Regions from separate parts of the Peribacillus sp. Hz7 genome, predicted to be linked through region 2. Evidence: riboswitches for the same ligand, from Rfam matches in the RefSeq annotation. Region 2 holds a riboswitch; the other holds the start of a gene.

Region 1 (8,655 bases), on a different contig from region 2:
TTGCCGGCACCATTTGGACGAGTCATTAGCTCAGTTGGTAGAGCATCTGACTTTTAATCAGAGGGTCGCAGGTTCGAATCCTGCATGACTCACCATATTGCGGGTGTGGCGGAATTGGCAGACGCACCAGACTTAGGATCTGGCGCCGCAAGGCGTGGGGGTTCGACTCCCTTCACCCGCATTATTATGCGGAAGTAGTTCAGTGGTAGAATACAACCTTGCCAAGGTTGGGGTCTCGGGTTTGAATCCCGTCTCCCACTCCACTTTTCGCAAAGTGCCGGGGTGGCGGAACTGGCAGACGCACAGGACTTAAAATCCTGCGGTAGGTGACTACCGTACCGGTTCGATTCCGGTCCTCGGCACCATTTTAATATGCGCCCGTAGCTCAATTGGATAGAGCGTCTGACTACGGATCAGAAGGTTATGGGTTCGACTCCTTTCGGGCGCGCCATATTTATATGCGGGAAGTAGCTCAGCTTGGTAGAGCACTTGGTTTGGGACCAAGGGGTCGCAGGTTCGAATCCTGTCTTCCCGACCATGCTACTTATTAAATGATATGGGGCCTTAGCTCAGCTGGGAGAGCGCCTGCCTTGCACGCAGGAGGTCAGCGGTTCGATCCCGCTAGGCTCCACCATGATTATAACGGAGGTATACCCAAGTCCGGCTGAAGGGATCGGTCTTGAAAACCGACAGGGGGGTCAAACCCCGCGGGGGTTCGAATCCCTCTACCTCCTCCATTTTTTTCTTCATATGGTCCGGTAGTTCAGCTGGTTAGAATGCCTGCCTGTCACGCAGGAGGTCGCGGGTTCGAGTCCCGTCCGGACCGCCATTTGTTTCATTTTTTATTGTTGGGCTATAGCCAAGCGGTAAGGCAGCGGATTTTGATTCCGTCATGCGAAGGTTCGAATCCTTCTAGCCCAGTCAATGGCAGCATAGCCAAGTGGTAAGGCAGAGGTCTGCAAAACCTTTATCCCCGGTTCAAATCCGGGTGTTGCCTCCAATTTTATATGCGGGTGTAGTTTAGTGGTAAAACCTCAGCCTTCCAAGCTGATGATGAGGGTTCGATTCCCTTCACCCGCTCCAAAATGGGCCTATAGCTCAGCTGGTTAGAGCGCACGCCTGATAAGCGTGAGGTCGGTGGTTCGAGTCCACTTAGGCCCACCATTTATATTTTTTATTGTTCCGCAGTAGCTCAGTGGTAGAGCATTCGGCTGTTAACCGAACGGTCGTAGGTTCGAATCCTACCTGCGGAGCCATTTTTTTTATGTGGGGAAGTACTCAAGAGGCTGAAGAGGCGCCCCTGCTAAGGGTGTAGGTCGGGTAACCGGCGCGAGGGTTCAAATCCCTCCTTCTCCGCCATACATAGAATCATGCGCCTTTAGCTCAGCAGGATAGAGCAACGGCCTTCTAAGCCGTCGGTCAGAGGTTCGAATCCTCTAAGGCGCGTAATGGACTAATCTTCGTGATTAGTCTTTTTTAATACCCATTTGTTTGGTTGTGAAAAACTTCGCCCATCCTTTTGATTTTGGGAAAATAACCATTCAGTGCATAGTTTTTTAGGACGAAGTTAATCCCTCTTTTATTTTCCTTTTTTGTGCATAGGAAAGGGAAAATATAAACCCCGGTTTTAAAGCAGGGCTAGCCGTTAATCGTCAAATAGCTCATCCATTAAATCTTCAATTTTCTGCTTCAACTTCGCTGTTTCCTTTGTATGGATAGTGATTTTATCGCCATCGAATACAAGAACATCGCCAACAGCGGCTTCTTTTGGCAATTTAGCCTTTGGAATATCCTCCATTGTATCGTTAAATTCAACGACTGCAAGATCTCCCTCAAATCGATCAATAATTCTTTTTTTCATTATTTCACCACCGTTTTTATAAAGATTTTAGAGCTGTTTTGAAATAGCTAGAGTAATGTGATTACGTGTTAATATATTGAGTAGAAATTAAAACAAAATCGCCCGCATAGGAGCGATTTTGTTTTAGACCACTGGCAATTTAATTTGTACATTAGTTTCTTGTGATATTTCACTTTCTACACGTACTATACCGAATTGATTAGCTTTACACAGCAAAAGAGGGATACTATCTTTGACATCAATTTCAATTATTGTTTCATGAAGATGTACTTCTGCCTCGAGTAAATATTACTAAGTACAATTTTAGTAAATTAAAGAAACGTAAAGATATTAAAAATTTACATATTTATTGAAGGGCAGGTATGAAAAAAAAGCTGTCATCTTCGAACGGACGAAGTATTGACAGCCTTTTTCTATTTAGGAAATCCATTTTGAAAATTGAATGCGCTTATTCATGGTATATATAATAGGAGCTCCGATTAGCATGACGGTAAACTCTCCAACCGCTGTTGTGAACCAGCTAAGCCAGAACGGAAATCCTAGTGCAAGATGCAGTTCAAGCGCAATCATAAACATCGTGAATGTGAATACGAGAATATTAATGATCATCAACACTTTAATATTCTTAATATAACGTGAAGCAAAAATCACAATGAGTAGTGCTAGTAAGGACTGTCCAACGCCAAAAATTAAATCGTAAGCAGCCATTGAGGAAAATAAATTGGTAATAAACACCCCAGCTACAATTCCGTAAATATACTTTTTGTTGAATACAATCAAATGATTAAACAGTTCAGGAATCCGAAACTGAATTGCGGAAAAAGCAATTGGGTTAATCACAAGTGAAACAGCTACATAAAGGGCTGCTAAAATTCCATTGACTATTAATGTTCTGCTATTCATTGTTGACTCTCTCCCTAGTTTTTTATCGTGGGATGGTTTCGAACCACGTTTTTGAATGAACGCTCAATGGCTAATAGTATAGGATGTAAGCTTATTTCGTCAATAGAATAAGGGGCTAGTGTTTATTTCCATAGATAGAGCAATGATAAAGGGAATAATTCTAAGTCATTTCATTGCATATCAACAGAAAATTATGATTTCCACGATTGCTTTATTGACTTTTCTGAAATCTCAAGTATGATTTTAATCATAGTTTCTAAAAAAAGGTGAGATTATATGGTGAACATTCGGAAGGCTAAAGCAAGTGATGTAGAGGCTATTTATAGCTTGATTAATATGTATGCTCAACAAGGTCTTTTGCTCCCGCGTACCCGCGAGTCATTGTATGAAAATCTTCAGGCTATCTGCGTGGCAACTATTGATGATCAGGTTGTGGGGGCAGCGAGTCTTCATATATTAGGAAAAGATTTATCAGAGATTCGCTCGCTTGTCGTAGCTGAAGAGGCAAAGGGAAGAGGGGTAGGTAAATTACTTGTTGAACAGATTGTAGAAGAAACAAGAAAAATTGAAATTAAAAAGCTCATTTCTCTTACTTATCAGGTTACATTTTTTGAAAAATGCGGATTTCAGGTGATTCAGAAAGATGAGATGCCTCAAAAAGTGTGGAAGGACTGTTTGAATTGCAGCAAGTTCCCAACTTGTGATGAAATTGCTATGGCTATATATCTGTAAAAGAGTTGCTATTTAGTATGCTTCTTTGATTGATAAAGGAATCAATTAACAACCACCTTCGAATATTTTTGAGAGGTGGTTCTTTCGTTGTTTAGGAAGTTATAAAATGCTTAAATTGTGGATAAGCGCTTTCAGCCTCTAGTTTCTCAAGGTCGCGGCCTGCCCAGCCGATGAAGTCCAAGAGCGACTTCATCTTCTAGCTTGTAAGCAGCTATTGCAGAACAAGGCGCTTTCGCTTTTGTTCTGTGTTTAAGGAAGGAGCTGATTTTTATATTTTTTGAGTTTACGAATGACGGACGGTTGGCTGATGCCAAGAAAGGCAGCCATTTTATATGTTGATTTGCATTGTTGATACGCTTTGGAAATGGTCCATTTTTCTACTTTTTCTAAAATAGTTTTAAGATCATAACTTTCAATCATTGTTTGTTCAATAATAAGAGAGGGCTCTTTTGGTGAAGTCGGGCTTTGAACTATGATAGAAGAAGGCAAAGTATTTGGAAAAATAATGGTTTCATCAGTAGTTAAAATAAGTCGTTCAATAAGGTTTTCTAATTCTCGTACATTCCCAGGCCATATATATTGAATTAAAGCTTCATATGTGGCAGAATGCAATTTTTTATTTGTTTTATACTTCTTGTTAATTAATTCTAGATAGTGATTGATTAATAAAGCAATATCCTCTTTTCGATCACGTAAAGAAGGAATGTGAAGTGGAATGACACTTAATCGATAATATAAATCAAGCCGGAATGTCCCCTTTTGAACCATTTCTTCTAAATTTTGATTAGTAGCTGCTACAAGACGGAAATCAATATGGCACTCCTTCATTCCTCCAATTCTTGTGAATTTTTTTTCCTGTAACACCTTTAATAATTTTACTTGAATAGCCAAAGGCAGCTCCCCGATTTCATCTAAAAATAAAGTCCCATTATGGGCTTGTTCAATTAGTCCTTGTTTACCTTGCTTAAGGGCACCAGTAAAAGAGCCTGGTTCATAGCCGAACATTTCTGCTTCAAATAAACTTTCAGGTATTGTACTACAATTCACTTCAATAAACGGCTCCTTTTTACGGTAACTCTGATTATGTAATTTGCGAGCAAACATACTTTTTCCGACACCTGACTCTCCTAAAAACAACACAGTTGCATCCGATTCAGCAACCCGATGAAGCGTTTTTTCAATGTGCTCCATTTTTTTGCTGCGGTAAATAACCCCTTCTTTCCCACGCAGCTCCTTAACTTCTGTTTGATAGCTTTCTATTTTTCTCTTTAATTGTTCATATTGATGTTGAAGGTTATTAATCTCTGTTTGATCTTGGGCATAGCTGATGACTAAAATAATCTTTCCATCATCGTTAAAAACCGGGTAGGCAGTTGCCATCACTACTTTTCCTGTTATCGTGTGCTGCATCACTTCAATCGATTTTCTTTCTTTAAGTACCATTGCGGTAATAGATGGAGAAAGAATTCCTTCTGCTTCAAGCTCATAAACCGATTTTCCGACATACTGATCGAGCTCGATCCCATAAACAGCCCAGTGTTGGGGATTTGTATGCAAAATATATCCTTTCTCATCAGTGACAGTAATATTGTTATTCGAAGTATGGATGATTGTATCTAAAATGGTATTAACGGTAGCATAATTCATAATTTCCCCTCTCTTTCTTCTTTTTTTGTTAAGCCTTTATTAAGAAATTTACAATCCAATTTATGGTTATGATTCAAATATAAATTATTAAGGCATTAACAATCAAGAAATGAATCATAAATTCCCACTTTTGATTCGAAAGTGGATTGTTTTCATAGAATGAGAGACTGAATCGCCTTGTTTTTACATATTTTTTACATAAATTCCTTTTGGCATGAATTTTGCTTAAATATTTTATATATCCACATATTTTTTAGAGAGGGTGTTGTAAATGTTAAAAGACGTAAAGGTAGACAAAGAATTGATGGAGTTAGATAAAAAGCATTTTATTCATCCAACATCATCGATTGCCCAACAGCAAGCAAATGGACCAAGTTTTATTTTTACAGAGGGAAAAGGAATCTATTTAACTGATATTACTGGAAAACAAGTGATTGATGGGATGAGCTCACTTTGGAATGTGAATATTGGACATGGGCGAGAGGAGCTGGCACAAGTGGCTCAAGAGCAAATGTCAAAACTAGCATTTAGTTCATGTTTCGGAACAATTAGTAATGAGCCAGCCATTCGATTAGCTTCGAAACTTGCATCGATTGCTCCAGGAGATTTAAATGCTGTTTTCTTTACTTCTGGTGGATCTGAGTCTAATGATACTGCATTTAAATTAGCTCGCCACTATTGGATTTTAAAAGGGCAGCCGAATCGCCAAAAAATTATATCTCGTACACAGTCCTATCATGGGGTAGCTATGGGAGCGACAAGTGCAACAGGCTTAAAGCCGTTCCGTGATTTCACAAACTCGATTACACCAGACTTTTATCATGTAGATGGTACCTCTAGTGAAGCGCTACGTGAAGCCATTGAACAAGAAGGTCCTGAAACAATTGCAGCTTTCATTACAGAACCTGTGCAAGGTGCAGGCGGTGTAAATATAGCGCCAGAGGGATATCTACAAGAAGTAAGAAAAATCTGTGATGAATATGGTATCCTAATGATTGTAGATGAAGTTATTACAGGATTTGGAAGAACTGGAACGATGTTTGGCGTTAATCATTATGGAGTGGTACCGGATATGATGTGCTTTGCAAAAGGAGTTTCGAGCGGATATGCCCAGTTAGGAGGCGTTCTATTCTCCGAAAAGATGTTTGATGATTTGAAGGAACTGTCGAAAGGGACGCTTCTACATGGTTATACGTATAGTGGCCATCCGACAGCTTGCAGCGTTGCTTTAAAAAATATTGAAATTATTGAACGGGAAAATTTAGTGGAAAATGCAAAACTTATGGGTGAGGAATTACTGAAGGGCTTTAAATATTTACAAAGCAATCATCGAATTGTTGGTGAGGTTCGAGCGCTTGGATTAATTGGTGGCATTGAAATTGTCAAAGATAAATTGACTGGGGAAAGCTTTGAAACACCACTCTCTCCTAAACTTGCAGAGGAAGCTGCGAAACGTGGATTAATTATCCGTACTGTCACTTTTGATCAAGATACGCTCGTCTTTGCTCCTCCTTTAGTCATTAATAAAGCAGAGATTGAAAGAATGATTGATATTTTAGATGAAACGATGTTAGCAGTTGAAAAGGAGCTTTTTTAAGAGGATGAGGAAAAAGGAGAGGAAGGGAGAAGGATGATGGATTATTTAAATTACATTGGAGGAAAGTGGACTGAATCGAAGAGCAGAGAGACATATAAGCATTATAATCCAGCGAATCCATCTGAATGTTTAGGAACGACAACTGTTTCTACAGTTGAGGAAGTGGACAGTGCTGTTATACATGCTAAACAAGCCTTTCTTCAATGGAAGCAGCTCTCTCCCGTGACACGGGGAGAGTTTTTGCGAAAATCAGCTGACCTTTTAGAACAGCAGACTGAAGAAATAGCAAGAATAGCTACAAAAGAGATGGGTAAGAGATTTGCAGAAATGAAAGGTGAAGTTGCTAGAGCTGTGATGATTTTACGTTATTTTGCACAGGAAGGGATGAGGAAGACGGGGGAACTTCTTCCCTCTATTAATCCTCAAAATACGCTGTATTCGCTCAGGGTTCCTTTAGGCGTTGTTTCTGTCATTACACCATGGAATTTCCCTGTGGCGATTCCAATATGGAAAATGGCACCGGCTCTCGTTTACGGAAATACGGTTGTCTGGAAGCCTGCTCGGGAATCAGGGATTACAGCGGTAAAAATTGCAGAAGTATTTGAAAAAGCTGGTTTACCTGAAGGAGTTTTGAATTTGGTCATGGGAAGCGGAGCCAAAGTGGGGAATGCACTCGTTGAGCATCCGGATACAGCAGCGGTTACCTTTACCGGCTCTAATCAAGTTGGGCGAGAGATTGCTTCTAAAGCAGTAGCACAAAACAAAAAATTCCAACTAGAGCTTGGAGGGAAAAATCCTGCTGTTGTTCTAGCGGATGCTGATTTAGATTTGGCGGCTAAGCTGACGATTGAAGGAGCTATGAAGCAAACAGGTCAGCGCTGTACAGCAACAAGCCGAGTGTATGTAGAGCAGTCTATTTACGATACATTTGTAGACAAGCTATTGACTGAAGTAAAGCAAATTAAAGTGGGAGATGGACTAGACGAAACAGTAAATATGGGACCGGTAGCCTCTAAAAATCAATTTGATACAGTTTCTTCTTATATAGCGAAAGGAGTTGAAGAAGGAGCCCAATTGCTTTTTGGTGGCAAATGTTTAGAGGGACCAACATTTAACGAAGGTTATTTTATTGAACCGACGATTTTCGGACAGGTAACAAATGAGATGGCTATTGCAAGGGAAGAGATTTTTGGACCTGTTTTAGCTGTAGTAAAGGTAGCAGATTATTCAGAAGCACTCGCTAAAGCGAATGATACGATATATGGATTAAGTGCTTCGTTGTTTACAACAAGCTTGGACAAAGCCTTCCATTTTATTAAAAATAGTGAAGTCGGAATGGTCCAAATTAATGGGGAAACAGGTGGGGCAGAACCACAAGCTCCATTTGGAGGAATGAAAGAATCAAGCTCTGGTACGAGAGAACAAGGACAAGCTGCTGTTGAATTCTTTACCGCTTATAAAACCGTTTCGATTACTTCTTTTTTGTAGAAGACATTATCGATCAATAGGAAATCTTTTGGGGAGGGATTACTATTAGAGAACAAAAAAATCTCAATAAAGTCCTTTCGAGGATGGATATTTTATTTCTTGCTTTTGGAGCGATGATTGGTTGGGGATGGGTCGTCTTATCTGGTAATTGGATAGGATCAGCAGGAACACTTGGGGCGATGATCGCCTTTGTCATTGGTGGAGTATTAGTAATATTCGTTGGTCTGACATATGCGGAACTAGCCTCGGCTATGCCGACAACAGGTGGAGCGCTTATTTACGTACTTAGAGGAGTAGGCCCTAAAGCTGCGTTCGTAGCATCTTGGGCCTTAGCACTCGGTTATATTTCGGTTGTGGCTTTTGAGGCTGTGGCTTTGCCAACTGTTGTCGAATATATCTTTCCTAATTATAAGGTTGGATATATGTA
Region 2 (8,655 bases):
GTTTTGCAACTTAGTGAAGATTTCATCAAGTATCCCGAAATCTGTTTTCATTCCCGAGCTAGGCGGCTTAGGAGAAATCGTCAGCTCATTGATTTCATAAAACCAATCCTGCCATCTGCTTCCCTGTGTTTCCACGCCCATTTTTATCCCCTGTTCTTTTAAGAGCGCAACTAAACTGGATAGATTTTTCAGTAAAGCTGGATTGCCACCCGAAATCGTGACAAAGGAAAAACCATCTCCACCGATTCTTTTCAGTTCATCCCAGATTTCTTCCGCAGTCATCTGAGTAATGTATTCTTTCCCACTTCCATCCCATGTAAAAGCTGAATCACACCAGGAACAAGAATAATCACAGCCAGCTGTACGTACAAACATCGTTTTTTGTCCAATCATAGAACCTTCCCCTTGTATGGTAGGTCCAAAAATCTCCATAACGGGAATTTTACTCACCTTCCATCCACTCCCGTCTTGCTTCCGCATAGCTCGTTGGCGTTTCAAACAGGCGAACAAATTCTACCCGAGCTCCTTTGTATTGGGGCTCTTCACGCAGCGCATCCGCCATTTTTTCATATATCCAAACGACCATATTCTCTGCCGTTGTATTCATCAATGGCAGCGTTTCATTTAAATAGCGGTGATCTAAATAAATTTCAATTTTATCTTTCCATATCTGTTTAATATCACCGAAATCCATCATCAAACCACGGTCATCGGTAAATCCGCTTAAGCCAAAGACCACTCGATACGTATGACCATGCAAGTTTTTACATTTTCCTTCATAACAATGAAGATGGTGAGCGGCATCAAATGTGAATTCTTTACTTACAAGAACGCGCTTCTTATGATAGTTTAATTGATTTCTTTGTATATCTTGATCTAGTTTCTGGAGCTTATCAACAATTCGAAATCCATACATGCCTTTAAGACTCCTTCCGCTTACTTAAATAATCTACAAGGCCTTTTTGTCTAAGCTTACACGCTGGGCACTCCCCACATCCATCCGCAATGATTCCGTTATAACACGTTAATGTTTTTTCACGGACAAATTCAAATGCGCCTAACTGATCGGCAAGCTCCCACGTTTCTTCTTTATTCAACCACATTAACGGTGTATCAATGACAAACGAATTGTCCATCGATAAATTCAATGTCACATTTAACGATTTAATAAACACATCGCGACAATCTGGATAGCCGCTGAAATCTGTTTCACATACACCAGTGACAATATGTTTCGCACCGATTTGGCTCGCAATCACACCGGCAAACGAAAGAAATAGTAAATTACGTCCTGGCACGAACGTCGAAGGTAATTCACCATCTTCGCCATCCTTTACCTCAATATCATTACGAGTCAACGCATTTGGAGCGAGTTGATTTAACAAAGACATATCTAAAATATGATGCTTGATACCAAGCTCATTTGCAATATTTTGTGCACACTCAATTTCCAGTCGATGACGCTGATTATAATCAAATGTGACCGCCTCAACTTCAGCAAATCTTTCTAATGCCCAGAACAAACATGTCGTACTATCCTGACCACCACTAAATACAACCACTGCTTTTTCCTTTTTCATTCCTAAAAAACTCCTTTATAACGAAAAAACAGCACCCTAAGACAGAGTACTGTTTCTTCTTAGTTTTTTAAAGAGGGTAGCTAGAACCTCTTCTGCACATTGGCAGATTATTTTAATTCCTCACTTATAGTATAGCGAAACTGCAAGTAATGCAAGCGTTTTTTACCCTTGCGATAGCACCCTTTTCGCCTCTTCTTGAAGAGCTTCTAATCGTTTCTTATCTTCCACTCGCTGCAGCGACTGCTCTTCTTTTACTCTCTTATACTCTACAATTCCTTTTTCGATTGTCGTCCACATCGTCTCAATCGTTTCCATTTTTATGCTGGAGCTGCCTGTTCGCTCAGCAATTTCAACACTTTGATTCATAATATCTGAAGTTACTTCCGTTAACATCTGATTCGCTCTTTCTTCAAAAGCATTTAATGAATCAGAATGTAATTTTTGACGCTTCGCATATACCGTATTAATAATCCCCATTTTAAAAATCGGAATCACCGTTACAAAGTTACTATTGATTTTCGCCATTAAATCATTATTCCCACGCTGCATTGTCTTAATTTGTGGCGCAGCAACAACAGCAACCATTCTTGCTTTCTCTAAATCATCAATCTTCCGTTCTAATAATTCTTGAACTGTTCGTAATCCTTCTAATTCAATGCGAGCTAATTGATCTCCTGCCTGAACACGTTCTTCATACTGCGGAATCAGTGTATCTCTTACCTCTTCCAGCTTCATTTCAGCCGCTACGACATACTTCTCTAATTCAAAGTAGTATTGAATATCTTCTTCATACAATCCTTCTAAGTCATTGTTTGCACGCTTTAATTCGTCTTCCATAATCGCAAATTGGGCATTAATTTTATCTAGTTCACCGCCTAACGTTTGATATTTTTTAAACACATCTTCAATTGTCTTTTTCGCACGCTTGAATAATTTATCAAGAAACCCAGGCTCTTTCATAATTTCATTTCGATCAAAGCGCTTCATTAATTTTTCTAATTGATTGAGTAAGTCGCTCGATTTCTCAATATTTGTTACCGTCATCGAATGTAAGATTCGATCTGCAAAACGAGATAAACTATCAGCTGGTTCTTTTCCAAGCGTTAATAATTGATGCTGATCTTTAATATCGAGCGATTGAACTAACTGCAACACTTGTGGTTCTTGGCGTAACTGAGCACGTAATTGCTGCGCTGTATTTGGATTTAACTCTTGTTTTTGAAGTTGTAAGTCAGCTGTCATGGTATCCCACTCCTATACTTAAAATATTTTTTTAATAATCTTCTTAATAATCGATTCTTCTTTTTCTTGAAACTCCTGTTGAAATTCCACTTCTTCTAACCAATGAACATCATAAAATGAAGGATTAATAAACTGTTCAATATCGTTATGTCCGGCTGGATTATACCAAATTACATCACAGCCAAATTCATTTAAAAACAAAAGAAGGGCAGCATCTTCCCTAAAAGGCTCTCCATTCTTCTCCATATTATAAAGAACCAGACGGGGAATTTCTTGAGCATAATCAAACTTTTGCAGCAATTGGAGAACTACTTCCGGCATCATATTAGCCTGTTTAAATAGAAATAACTGAAGATCATAATCAGATTCTCCTGCTATTTTATTTAATTTAGGATGTTCGCAGTACGCTTTAATCGTATGAGCAATTGCGTTTTGAAGTCCATTCGGCAAATGTTTATAACGCCACCAATTGCTGTTGACCATCTTTTCTGGAGAAAGCGTCCCTTGTTCTAAAGACTTTTGATAATGAAAATGATAATTCGCTTTTGTCGCTTGAGAAAAAGGAAACTCGCGAATGCACAAAGCTAATGAATCATCGATAAGCTCCCTCATACGTTCCCAATATTGTTTCCGATCTTTCGAGACCCCTTGAATTTTGGCAAAAATCACAGGAATATGTACCCGATTACTTTCTAGCTTAAATTCTGGACGAATCATCGCCTTTTCCCTCGCATAAATAAACACATCATCATATGTCATACGTAAAGTAATGGAGGACGGGATATAATCTCTAAATTGCCATGGCTTATAAATGCCCGAGCCATGGTCATGCATCATAATTTCTAGTTGTTTATTAGCTCGATAAGCAACGGTTGTTTGACGCTCTCTTTGATGGGTCGGGAAGGGCTCTAACTTTGCTGTATGACGATATTGATAAGGAATAGAGATTGTATTATTTGGATCGATTTCCGCAAATAAATCCTTTCCTTCAGGATGAAAAAGTAACACATCACATCCAAACTCCATCAATAACATCAGGAAATATTTTTGACTGTCATTCATGTCACCATACCAAACGACTTTCGGAAAATCCTCACCTATCGTGATAGTTTCAGCCCACTTCGCCCAATGGTTTTTTAACCATTTCACCACATCAATAAGAAAGCGCCTAAACTCTTGCGTTAATAAGCCCGCAGAATGGTGCTGCTGAAAATGCTCTATCACTTTCATAACAGATAATTGAATATGCCGATTAAGCGATGGATCATGATGCTTTGGGATTAATTGCTTTCCATACATAAAAGCAATTAACCGATTGATAGAAAGGCCTTTTGGTTCTTGCTGATGCACGTCCAATATATCTTGAATCGATTTCATCATCTGATTATCAATCGTCTTATCCAACTCCTCGCTCAACACATGAACGGAAGAACTCTCTTGATTCATCTCGAATAAGGCATTATAATACTCATCTTGATCCAGAGGTGTACCCAATACACGAATGCCCACTCGTTGAAATCCATAAGTTGAATCGTTAATTAGATAGGAAGGTCTTTCTTTCACCGAAGCGAAAAATACTTTTAACCACTCCTCTGTCAATGTAGATAATACAGGTTCGATGTTTATATAATTCACCATAGCCACTCCTTCCCTCAAGATGTCCGGCTTTTTCTCTTATTTCTATTATATACGTATTCGTTAATACTTGCTTAATTTTAAGGAATAGCTACCAGGAAAATAAGCAGTATGCAGCTTTAAATAAAGCGATGTTAATGAATATTGTTGATGTATACGATTTTTGGCTCATTCGTGTGAAACCACGGTTTCACACGCCTTTCAGCTCTGCTGAAAGGTTGCTCCTCCTCCAAGAAACGAAGGAGGAGCTTAAATGAGCCAAAAATCAACAACGTTATTTAACAGAACCTGAAATAAAAGCAGAATATTTGTGGAACTTTAACAAGTGAATATTATTTAAAGTAGAAAGGGGTGTTTTTTTGAAAGCAGCTGAGCTTTTTGTAAAATGTTTAGAGAAACAAAATGTGGAATACATATTTGGAGTGCCTGGAGAAGAAAATATTGATTTAGTGGATGCACTAAATCAATCATCTATCAAGTTTATCGTTTGCAGACATGAAACAGGGGCAGCATTAATCGCTGGGATGATGGGAAAATTGACAGGAAAACCGGGCGTTTGTCTTTCAACACTTGGACCTGGAGCTACCAATATGGTGACAGGTGTTGCCTGTGCTACCTTGGATAGAATGCCGTTAGTTGCTATTACGGCCCAGACCGATCTCACGATGCAGCATAAAAGTTCTCACCAATATTTAGATTTAATCGAGTTATACCGTCCGATTTCAAAATGGAATATATCCATTCACGATGGTTCCGTTATTCCCGAAGTTGTCGCTAAAGCATTTACATTAGCTACAAGTAATCTACCTGGAGCCATCCATATAGAACTCCCAAATGATATTGCCTCCACTCTCGTGCAGGGACAACCTTTACAAAACCAGCTAGATAGCCAAAAAGTAATCGCATCTGACCAAGCATTACACGATGTCGCTACGGCTATTAATGAAGCAAAATTCCCGCTTGTTTTGATAGGAAATAACGCAATAGGAGAAGAAGTTTCTACCGATATTGTAACGTTTATCGAAAAACTTCAATCCCCCTTTACGGAAACGTTTATGGCAAAGGGCGTTGTTCCTGAAAATCACCCTCTTCATTTACAAACAATTGGGTTGCCTGAAGGGGATTTTGTTAATCAAGCTTTTTACCGTGCTGATTTAGTTATTACCATTGGGTACGACCCTATCGAATACGGGCCGCAAAAGTGGAATAAATTACTGGCACCGATTATCCATATTGATGTAAATGGAGCTGAGACAGACAGCTTTTATCCCGTAAAAGCCTCTCTTGTTGGTGATTTATCCACAAATCTTCAGAGTTTAACGGTTCAAATTCACCAAAGAAATGAGATGGATCCATTTTATCGTAATATAAAAGAAACAATAACGAATGATAAACTAATTAACACAACAAGTGACGCATGTCCGCTGAGCCCTCAACGTATCATTCAAGAAATTCAGGCAGTTCTATCAAGCGATGATATTGTACTATCAGATGTCGGAGCTCATAAGCTATGGATTGGTCGACAATATGAAGCATTAAAGCCCCATACATGTATCATTTCAAACGGACTTGCATCAATGGGAATTGCGTTGCCTAGGGCCATTGGTGCAAAACTTTCCTGTCCAAACAAAAAAGTAATCGCTGTATGTGGAGACGGATCATTTATCATGTCTGCAGCAGAATTGGCAACGGCAGTCCAATTGAAATTACCGATTGTTATTATGATTTGGCGAGATGGCAGATATGGAATGATTGAATGGGAGCAAGAAAACAAGTTGGGACATTCATCAAACATCCAATTCGATAACCCTGATTTTGTTGCACTGGCAAAATCATATGGTGCGAAAGGATATAAAGTAACGCAAGCGGCTGAATTATCAAAAATTTTGCAACAAGCACTTTTAGAAAAAGGACCGGTTCTTATTGAATGTCCGGTCGATTATGAAGAAAATTTCCGACTGAGTGAACGGTTGAAGAACTTTCACTAAATGTACATGATTCGTTTGCTCGTTTTAATCAACGGGCATTTTTTTATAATGACGAAAGGATAAGCCGAATATAGTATGCGTAACGAACGATTGAGGGAGGATTACATGTTTTTACTTCAACCGATTACGAAGCATGCGCAAAACATTTCCGATACGTTTCATAGAACAGCCTCTAGGTCAAAGAAAATCACAACCACTGCATTATTATGTACATTGTCAGCCATTCTCCAATCAGCCGGTGGATTTATTCCTGTAGTTGGTTTATTTATTAGTCCCTTTGCAACAGCACCCATGATTCTTAGTACGATTTTATCCGCCCGCTACGGTTTTCTTGGCTATTTGTTAACTATATTTCTACTATTTCTCATTCAACCGAGTGAAGTGATTATCTTTGCTTTTACTACTGGGTTGCTAGGCATCAGTATCAGTTTTGCCTTCCATTTATGGAAAAGGCGCCTTAGTATCATAATAGCCAGTGCAATCTTCTTGCTTAGCGGAATTCTTCTTCTCTTATTCGTCTTTCAGTTTCCAGTGTTAGGGCCATCGATTCAGCCATCTATAAGCTTATCATTTCTTCTTCCTCTCCCCCTTTTTTCATTATTGTATAGTTGGATCTGGGTTGAACTAAGTGTATTTCTCTTTAAACGATGGAGCAGGAAAACCCACGTTACTATTCCCGATTGAATGATAGAGGTGAGTTGACGATTGGTCGGCCTCCTCGTTCATCAATACCGTAATTGGCTGCGAACAAACGATTATGACAATTGTTAAGCCCTATGTAGCTTACTTATACACACTCCCCACTTTTCACTCAGCATATGTGAGAATGAAGAAAAACATGAAATAAAGTGAAAATATAGTTATTCACCCCTTTCAGTCTTAAAGTGAATGTCTTATTACCTATTAACGGGCAATCAATCAATGGTATAATTCACTAAAAGACCCAATAAAAGGGGGAAGACAATGAGTTGGTTCTCTGCAATCAAAAAGCGTTGGAAGCAGAATAAACGAGAACGCTATCAAGAAGAATTCCGCCAAAACTTTGAAGACACATTAGCGATTCATGAATTAGAAACAGTCCATGTAAATTTGATTAAACACTTACATGTCGCTCTAAATCCAGAATATATGGAAGAAGTCAATACAGCGTTTCGCTTAAAATTTCCGCGCTATTCGCAACGACAAGTAAATGAGCTTTGGCGAGAGTTAAAGAGGTATTTCGTATTAGCCGCTATTTTTAAACAAGTAGAGATGTTTCATGATAAAGTCGATGAGCTTTGGCATCTCATGTTAGAGAATTCAAACAAATACAATCAGTTCTGCCAAACGTTTATCGGACACAAAATCGAGCATATCCCGCACAAACAACCAACATGGAAACCGACAGAACGCACTCTATTTGATTTTTATTATGTACAGCTATTTACCGTAGACATGATTTCACTTAAAATTTGGCGAAAATTTTTTAAAGAAGATAAAGGCATTTCTTTCTTGGATGAATTTACCTCTCGTGAACTAACAAGTTTAAAGCAAACCTATATGCGCACGAACACGAGCCAAGAAGCGGAACAAACCTTTGAATTTTTCGCAGCAAGATTAAAAGACGCTCAAAAAGAGGGAAATCTTCACTGGAAGAAACAATATGAACAGACCGACAATGCAAGTCCAGCTTACTTTGCTTATGTCGAGGCTGATGAAGATGCAAAGCATGAATTTAAAGACATTTTTGGCGGCGACTCTACAGACTCTAGGAGTTCCAGCGATTCCGCTTCTAGCCATAACCATAACGACAGCGGATCAGATACATCGAGCTGTTCGTCTTGCAGCTCATGTTCGTCTTCATAAGAGAGAACGAAAAAAAAGAATGTACCAAGTCTATTCTGGTACATTCTCTTTCAAAATAGTAATCATTTTTTACGCATGTAAACGATGCTCCTGTTTTTCCTTTTCAACGCCTTTCTTGGTCAACTTTAACTTTCCAAATCGATAATAAACAAAGATAGCAGCAATACAACCTATTACTGATAAAAGTGCATCGAATTTAACAAAACCTGAAGAAAAGGACTTGATTTAAAAAATTTGCCGATACATGTAGATTAATTTAGGGGGACATTTTGCAGGAAAATACAGGTTCTTTCTATAAAGTATTAAAAAGGACAAAACAATGTCCAACAAATCAGTGGGAAGGTGGTCGTTGTTTATGAGCCCGG

What was found. A riboswitch is a leader RNA that binds a small molecule or an ion and turns the genes downstream of it on or off. The one in region 2 is predicted to bind preQ1.
Region 1: it holds a riboswitch for preQ1, as region 2 does, so the genes downstream of both, ACE199_RS12250 (QueT transporter family protein) here and queC (7-cyano-7-deazaguanine synthase QueC) in region 2, are expected to answer to the same signal.

The regions. Positions count from the first base shown of each region.
Region 1 covers NZ_JBHHJV010000007.1:204,066-212,720, reverse strand. The annotation lists tRNA gene ACE199_RS12340 (tRNA-Thr) at 1-12, shown strand, start outside; tRNA gene ACE199_RS12335 (tRNA-Lys) at 20-95, shown strand; tRNA gene ACE199_RS12330 (tRNA-Leu) at 100-181, shown strand; tRNA gene ACE199_RS12325 (tRNA-Gly) at 189-263, shown strand; tRNA gene ACE199_RS12320 (tRNA-Leu) at 277-365, shown strand; tRNA gene ACE199_RS12315 (tRNA-Arg) at 375-451, shown strand; tRNA gene ACE199_RS12310 (tRNA-Pro) at 462-538, shown strand; tRNA gene ACE199_RS12305 (tRNA-Ala) at 559-634, shown strand; tRNA gene ACE199_RS12300 (tRNA-Ser) at 645-737, shown strand; tRNA gene ACE199_RS12295 (tRNA-Asp) at 753-829, shown strand; tRNA gene ACE199_RS12290 (tRNA-Gln) at 850-921, shown strand; tRNA gene ACE199_RS12285 (tRNA-Cys) at 927-1,000, shown strand; tRNA gene ACE199_RS12280 (tRNA-Gly) at 1,010-1,083, shown strand; tRNA gene ACE199_RS12275 (tRNA-Ile) at 1,088-1,164, shown strand; tRNA gene ACE199_RS12270 (tRNA-Asn) at 1,182-1,256, shown strand; tRNA gene ACE199_RS12265 (tRNA-Ser) at 1,269-1,359, shown strand; tRNA gene ACE199_RS12260 (tRNA-Arg) at 1,373-1,446, shown strand; gene ACE199_RS12255 (DUF3006 domain-containing protein) at 1,646-1,861, opposite strand; gene ACE199_RS12250 (QueT transporter family protein) at 2,279-2,764, opposite strand; PreQ1 riboswitch class I at 2,773-2,817, opposite strand; gene ACE199_RS12245 (N-acetyltransferase) at 3,041-3,496, shown strand; gene ACE199_RS12240 (sigma-54 interaction domain-containing protein) at 3,746-5,143, opposite strand; gene ACE199_RS12235 (aminotransferase family protein) at 5,415-6,740, shown strand; gene ACE199_RS12230 (aldehyde dehydrogenase family protein) at 6,774-8,228, shown strand; gene ACE199_RS12225 (APC family permease) at 8,312-8,655, shown strand, end outside.
Region 2 covers NZ_JBHHJV010000001.1:591,729-600,383, reverse strand. The annotation lists gene queE (7-carboxy-7-deazaguanine synthase QueE) at 1-450, opposite strand, end outside; gene queD (6-carboxytetrahydropterin synthase QueD) at 443-916, opposite strand; gene queC (7-cyano-7-deazaguanine synthase QueC) at 921-1,580, opposite strand; PreQ1 riboswitch class I at 1,634-1,676, opposite strand; gene ACE199_RS02820 (toxic anion resistance protein) at 1,743-2,822, opposite strand; gene ACE199_RS02815 (YceG family protein) at 2,841-4,460, opposite strand; gene ACE199_RS02810 (acetolactate synthase large subunit) at 4,817-6,445, shown strand; gene ACE199_RS02805 (hypothetical protein) at 6,551-7,129, shown strand; gene ACE199_RS02800 (glycine-rich domain-containing protein) at 7,409-8,290, shown strand; gene ACE199_RS02795 (hypothetical protein) at 8,646-8,655, shown strand, end outside.